2 regions of the Paenibacillus tianjinensis genome follow, and region 2 is predicted to be linked to the other one. Evidence: riboswitches for the same ligand, from Rfam matches in the RefSeq annotation. Region 2 holds a riboswitch; the other holds the start of a gene.

Region 1 (3,413 bases), 3.0 Mb from region 2:
CGCATCCCTTGGTCTTTTAGAAGCTGAGGGATGTTTTGTTTAAGGCTTCATAGAGTAGGTAAAGAACTGGGCTGTATGGACTTTACTGCTAATTTAGTAAGGGAGGAAGCAAATTGCAATTTACAGAGGAAGAACTGCGTGAGCAGATAAGTAAGCTGGAGGGGTGGAAGCTGGAGCAGGAGGTTGTGGTGCGCAAATATATGTTCAACGAATATATGAAGGGCATTGCCTTTGTGGATGAAGTAGCCGCCATATCTGAGGCCTTCGATCATCATCCGCATATTACCATTGACTACAAGACTGTGATCCTGCGCTTATCGGCAAAAGAAGAGAGCGGCCTCGGAGCGCTTGATTTCCGCCAGGCCCATGAATTTAATGAAGCCTTTGAGAAAAACCGCTAGGACACTGTTCAATATATTGCATATAAAAATGCCCGTGCTTGCGGATAATCCGTTTATCCTCACACGGGCATTTTGTATAGTGGGCCAGTTACTTCTTCTCTGCAAGCCATAGGGCGACGTTTGCGATTTCCTCAGGAGCCAGCTTATCCTTAAAGGAAGGCATTTGCCCACGTCCCTTGGAGACGATACTGTAGATGCCTTCAGCATCGTGTTCGCTGCCCTCATGCTGCAGACTCGGTCCTACATTACCCTGAAGCTGATCGCCATGGCAAGAAATACAATTGGCTGTAACGATTGCTTCTGCACTTGCGGCATCCAGTGTGACTTGCGGCATCGTCGGCTTACTTTCTTCTGCGACCTCTGCTTTGCCTGGCAGTGTGAACAAGAGCACTACCGCAAAGGCGCAGGCGGCGAAAAACAAACCGCTCATGATCCATTTCTGCATCTCCATCCGTCCCCTCCATGTAAGCTGCTTTCTTCATTATACCGAATGGTAAAGCGTTGTCATAGAGTTTGTGTCAAAAAAAGGAACGATTTTCGTTGCATAATTTAAAAGTTACCTGTATTTAGTGTTATTTATCATAGACCATGCAATAAAAGGGCCTATCGCCACTTGGAGTGCGGCGTTCATACGTGTCGGTGATGGTGAAGCCGCATTTCTGGTATGTTCGAATAGCCCGCTGGTTCCAGGTCAACACCTCCAGATCGATTTCCCGTTCCGGGTAACGCTTCAGGGCAGCCTGCACAATGGCTTCCATGAACAAATGGCCCATTCCGCGACCGCACAAGTCCGGCCGCATGCCGATGCCGAGCCTGACCACACCCTCCATCGGGAACAGCTGTGCGAAGCCGCAAAGGTCTCCTTGCTCGTTCACTACGGATACATACTGTTGACTGCGCAAAACCGGATCTCCGAATTCAATACCGAGCGCCTGCATTTGCTCCCAGGGCATCCATCCGTAGATATTATAGGGCGGCTTATAAATCCACTCACAGATATTCTCGGCATGGCTGGGTTCCATAGGAACAACATGAAAGGTAACAGGGGAACTGATCATAATGGCACAGGCCTCCTTTCAAGAGGACAATACTCTATCCATATACTTAATTATATACAAAACAGGCCCCAGTCAACTCAGCTATTTTTCAAAAACAGGAGAAACTTGACAAACCCAAAAAAATATTTTATGAAATGGCGAAAATTGAGGGGAATAGGTGTTTTACAGATGAGGGGAGGGGTAAATATTTTTATAGACAAAAAAAAGGCCTTCCCCAAGATTTCGGCAAAAATCCTGGAAAAGCGCCTCTCTCATAACCCTTTATTGCACATCATCATTATCTTGTGAATCTGTTGCTACAGTCTGATAAGCATCCGTGCTCATGATGCGTTTGGCGCCAACGTAGCGGTTGACGTAGTAACTGTCACTCAGCGAGCTGATAGTTACACCTTTAGAAGATGAAGCATGTGCGAATTTGCCGTCACCGACATAAATGCCTACATGGGATACGCCACGGCCGCTTGTATTAAAGAATACAAGATCGCCTTCCCGCAGATTGTCACGGGAGATGGCAGTGCCCATCTGGTATTGGGAGCCGGATTGATGCGGCAGGTTAATGCCGATCTTGTCAAATACGTACATGGTAAATCCGGAGCAATCAAAGCCGTTTGTCGATACACCGCCGGATACGTATTTAGTTCCGATGGCTTTGTCGATGACTTTATCCATTTTGGAATCGGCGAAAGCGCTTCCTGCTCCAATGGTAAGAATGATAGAAAAACTTAATAATGCGGCTGCTAACTTCTTCTTCAAAAGTAAATACCCCTTCCAAATGCCTACGAGGTTAGCTTAAGGGTTCGGTTGAAGGTCCCCTATGACCCCTCTGTGAATAGGAGGTCAATTCACCCAAAAATTGGTTCCCCCGTTTCCCTTATGAAGAAGGGAACTCGGCATGACTGTTGATTAGGATTAGCTGATCAATCAATATGACAAAACTTTTGTAAAACCCATTTGAATAATTACAAAAATGTTACTATAAGTTCACTGCGATAATTGTAACAAAGACAGAGCCAGTTGGCAATCACTTAAAACATATTAATGCATATTATTTGCACTTTTTAAGAGTCATATCTGCTAAAAAGGGCGCATATTTACGCCCGGCGTAAGCTATTTCTCTGAATAGGTTGGAATTTTAAGTAAAAAGGTGTTTCATGGACCCCGAATCGGTGTAAAAGGTAGAATAAGGAAATAAAAAAGGAAAGACCCGGAAATGATTACGGCAATAATCAGCTTCCGGGCCTGTATAAGTTACATTTAGTTGTTAGAGGCGAAATTGAGGAGAAGGATCAATCGTAAGCGACAGCCTGGTAAGCTGTTGTGCTCATTACACGTTTGGCCCCAACGTAGCGGTTGGCCCAGTAAGAATTGCTCATCGAAGTGATAGTAACACCACGGGAACTGGATGATTGTGCAAACTTCCCGTTTCCGACATAAATGCCGACATGGGATACCCCACTGCCCAAGGTATTGAAGAATACAAGGTCACCGGAACGGAGATTACTCTTGGAAACGGCGGTTCCTACGCTGAATTGTGCTTTAGAAGTGCGCGGCAAGGTAAGGCCGACGCTCTTAAATACGTATTTGGTGAATCCAGAACAATCAAAGCCGGCAGTGCTTGTGCCCCCGGTTTTATACGACGTTCCCAGCGTTTTTGTAATCACGGTATCCATTTTGGAGTCGGCAAATGCGCTTCCTGCCCCCAGTGTGAATACCATCACAAGACCTAGCGCTGCTGCGGTGCATTTCTTCTTAAGATTGGTGCGGAAAAAATTGTGACTTGTCAAAAGATGTACTCCTTCCAAGGCCTGCGAGGTTAGCTTAAGGATTCGGTAGAAGGTTCCCCTATGACCCCTCTAAAGCGAGATCAATTCACCCAAAATATGGTTCCCCCACTTCCCGGTGCTGGGAATTTGGCGATTTATGCACCAGAACAGTGACTGCGTATCGACAATGT
Region 2 (3,413 bases):
ACCGAGTGGATGAAGGGAATAAATTGATAACCCAGATTTGGGATTTTATCTGGAGTGAGAATCAGCAAAATCATGAGAAATATGTTCGTATAGATTATAGAACAGGACGAGCAATCGACAACCTTTCTGTAACATTAGCCCAAAAGAAGAATGAAAGAGTCGCATTGGAATCCGAAATTCACAGGCTGGAGGCTCAGATTACGAGTGTAATCCCCTCTGTAAACGAAATGAATCGGTTACTGAGGGCCTATCATTTTACTAATTTCAAATTCGCTCATACACAAAATCAAGGGAATTATCGGTTAATCCGCTCAAATGGTGAGGACGTTAATCAAACATTAAGTGAAGGCGAGAAAACGTTTGTTACCTTTCTTTATTTTATGCACTTATTAAACGGTAGCAATAACAGTGATTTAATTACTGAGAATAAAGTTGTTGTGATTGATGACCCAATTTCAAGCTTGGACAGTAACGTATTGTTTATCGTAAGCAATCTGATTTCCAAACTTATAGAAGATGTACGCAACGAAGAAAGTAATATCATTCAGTTGTTTCTTCTAACGCATAATGTCTATTTTCACAAGGAAATTACGTTTTCAAAAAACCGGCCCAAAAATGGCGCTAGGATGGCGGATGAGACATTTTGGATTATCCGAAAATGGAATGATGTAACCGAATCAACCCCGTATAACAGCAACCCGATTAAAAGCTCGTATGAGTTAATGTGGCAGGAATTAAAGTCAGCCAATCACAGCTCTTCCATCACCGTTCAGAATTTGATTCGTAGAATCATTGAAAATTATTTTAAAATCTATGGTAATTACAGCGATCAGGACATTATTGATAAATTCGAGGAGGATGAGAAGGTCATATGTAAATCCTTAATCTCCTGGGCCAATGATGGTTCTCACTTTGCAGGAGATGATTTGTATATCGAGCACCCGATGGATACAGTCAGTAAGTACTTACGGGTATTTGAAAAGATATTCGTGGTTACACATCATCATGCCCATTATAAAATGATGATGGGAATTGAAGAATCTCTGGGATCGGCTTTGGAACAAACACAGGTATCGTAATCGAAAACGTAATATCAATTAAACGACATATACGGGATTAGAAGACGAGGAGGAAGTAACTACTCGTCTTTTTATATACACCAAAGATATTGGAATATATTACAAAAACGTTACTATTGTTTCAGACAAAGAATGATATTGAGTGGTTATTATAAAGCAAAAATATGGAGAAACAATGAAGAAAGTATGTAGAAAATACGTTAATAGTTAAATTTTTAGAAGGATTGACAGGGGGGCCTACTATCTATTAAAGTGTTAATAGTTACAAAATATTAATAAGTTGCCGAATTTCAGCGTTGAAAACGGGGGAACCATTTTTTGGGTGAATTATTCTTGCATAAAAGGGAATATAGGGAACCTTTAACCGAATCCTCAGCTAACTCCGTAGGCATTGAAGGGAGAACAAGTTTCTGAAGAAAGTCATCGTATCCATGTTGGCAGCCTCATTTATATTTGCTTCTGCAGCACCAGGTACATATGCTAGCGAGGTAACCTTGGACAGTGTTGTGAATCGGGTCGTAGGAACCCCTTATCTTTATGGAGGAACCACAACTTCAGGCTTTGATTGTTCCGGATTTATTCTATATGTACTTAAGAAGTTCAATGTAGATGACCTTCCGCGCACTTCTCAATCGCAGGCTAAAACTGGCATTCCTGTAGCCAAAGATGATTTACGTGAGGGTGACCTCGTCTTTTTTAACACATTTGGTTCTGGAATTTCGCATGCGGGCATTTACGTAGGTGATAACAAGTTCGCTCACTCTTCCAGCAGTAAGGGCGTAAGAATCAGCAGCTTGTCAGAGGCGTATTATAAGGAGCGATATGTAACAGCTCGCCGTGTAGTCAGTGAAAACAGCTATTCTGAAATGGTGAGCCGTTAATTGAAAGTTTTCTGCATGTGGAGTAATGAAGATCGCCTCTAACTAGAGAGGCGATCTTTTTATTATGGCTTTAGCCAGTTGAGTGCGTGAAACGCGCGAAACAAAAAACCACCCGCTATGCGGGTGGAGGGACTGAGGGTTTGACCACTAAGACCATTCCGATAGAATTGAGATGTTCAGGCTCAAAGGAAGGAATGGTCAAAGATGGCAAACAAGAGCTATAGTCTAGCTCACACGAAGTGGATGTGCAAATATCATATCGTGTTCACCCCGAAGTATAGACGGAAAGAAATATATAATCAAGTGAGGAAAGATCTGATCGAAATCTTCAAGCGTTTATGTAAATACAAAGGAGTAGAAATCATAGAGGGACATATGATGCCGGATCATGTGCACATGCTGGTAGCGATACCGCCGAAGATCGCTGTGTCCACGTTCATGGGATATCTGAAGGGAAAAAGTTCGCTCATGATCTTTGAGAAGCATGCGGGGTTAAAGTACAAGTATGGGAATCGGAAGTTTTGGGCGGAAGGATACTACGTGAGCACAGTGGGACTAAATGAAGCCACGGTAGCCAAATATATCCGTGAACAAGAAGCACATGACCAAGCGATAGATAAACTGAGTGTAAAAGAATACGAAGATCCATTCAGTGACAAAAGGAACAAAAAGAAGTAAGCCCGTTTAACGGGTGAGTGAAGATGACAAATAACACTGAGCCTAAACAATGTGTGGTCAGGCTAGCGTCTTTAGGCGCAGTTTGGCAACAAGGGGTTATACCCCTAGAGCAAACCACCCGTTGGACGGGTGGTCCTGATTTGAATAGGCTATTCTTATTCCGTAAGCTTGTTTGAGGATTGTTCTTATTGAGAAGTAGGGTAAGGTACATGCGATGGATTCTCATGATAAGTATAGAAAGGGCTGTCTCAGCGTTGTTAACTAATAAATTTTTATTCCCTGTACTTAGTAGTGTCTTCTTTTACTAACCGTGAAAATGATTAGAATGAGTACGATACTTATTAAAATCAAAGCCACACTGAGATATTCCTTGCTGAGAATCAGCAATTGCTGAATAGAATAAGCCTCTATAATCAGAGCTGGCAGCTTTCCAAGCATAGTTGCTAATCCAAAAGTGACCCAGCTAACACGACTAACGGAACTCGATATATTAACCAATCCTGAAGGGATAAACGGGAGTATTCTTAAAGCAAGAATAAGAAAGAATGCTTCATAACCAGAAGTTTGTTGAAGTCTCTTCAAATATTTATTCTCATTTTTTATACCTCGTATTAAGGACAAGAACCCCCTGCGATAGAGAACAAAGCTAACAATTGCCCCAAGCACTTCTCCGAAAAAGGAAATCATCATTCCGTTGAGAAAACCGAAAAAGGTGATGTTAGCTCCTGTGAGAAATACACTAGGGATGAATGCAAAAATGCTTATTAATATATTT

The links. A riboswitch is a leader RNA that binds a small molecule or an ion and turns the genes downstream of it on or off. The one in region 2 is predicted to bind cyclic di-AMP.
Region 1: another riboswitch for cyclic di-AMP. It lies ahead of JRJ22_RS00500 (C40 family peptidase); the one in region 2 lies ahead of JRJ22_RS13880 (C40 family peptidase).

Annotation. Positions count from the first base shown of each region.
Region 1 covers NZ_CP070969.1:100,676-104,088, forward strand. The annotation lists gene JRJ22_RS00485 (4a-hydroxytetrahydrobiopterin dehydratase) at 114-401, shown strand; gene JRJ22_RS00490 (c-type cytochrome) at 490-846, opposite strand; gene JRJ22_RS00495 (GNAT family N-acetyltransferase) at 974-1,459, opposite strand; gene JRJ22_RS00500 (C40 family peptidase) at 1,721-2,212, opposite strand; cyclic di-AMP (ydaO/yuaA leader) riboswitch at 2,218-2,362, opposite strand; gene JRJ22_RS00505 (C40 family peptidase) at 2,746-3,174, opposite strand; cyclic di-AMP (ydaO/yuaA leader) riboswitch at 3,247-3,385, opposite strand.
Region 2 covers NZ_CP070969.1:3,135,935-3,139,347, forward strand. The annotation lists gene JRJ22_RS13875 (AAA family ATPase) at 1-1,079, shown strand, start outside; cyclic di-AMP (ydaO/yuaA leader) riboswitch at 1,351-1,485, shown strand; gene JRJ22_RS13880 (C40 family peptidase) at 1,490-1,960, shown strand; gene tnpA (IS200/IS605 family transposase) at 2,165-2,638, shown strand; gene JRJ22_RS13890 (TVP38/TMEM64 family protein) at 2,924-3,413, opposite strand, start outside.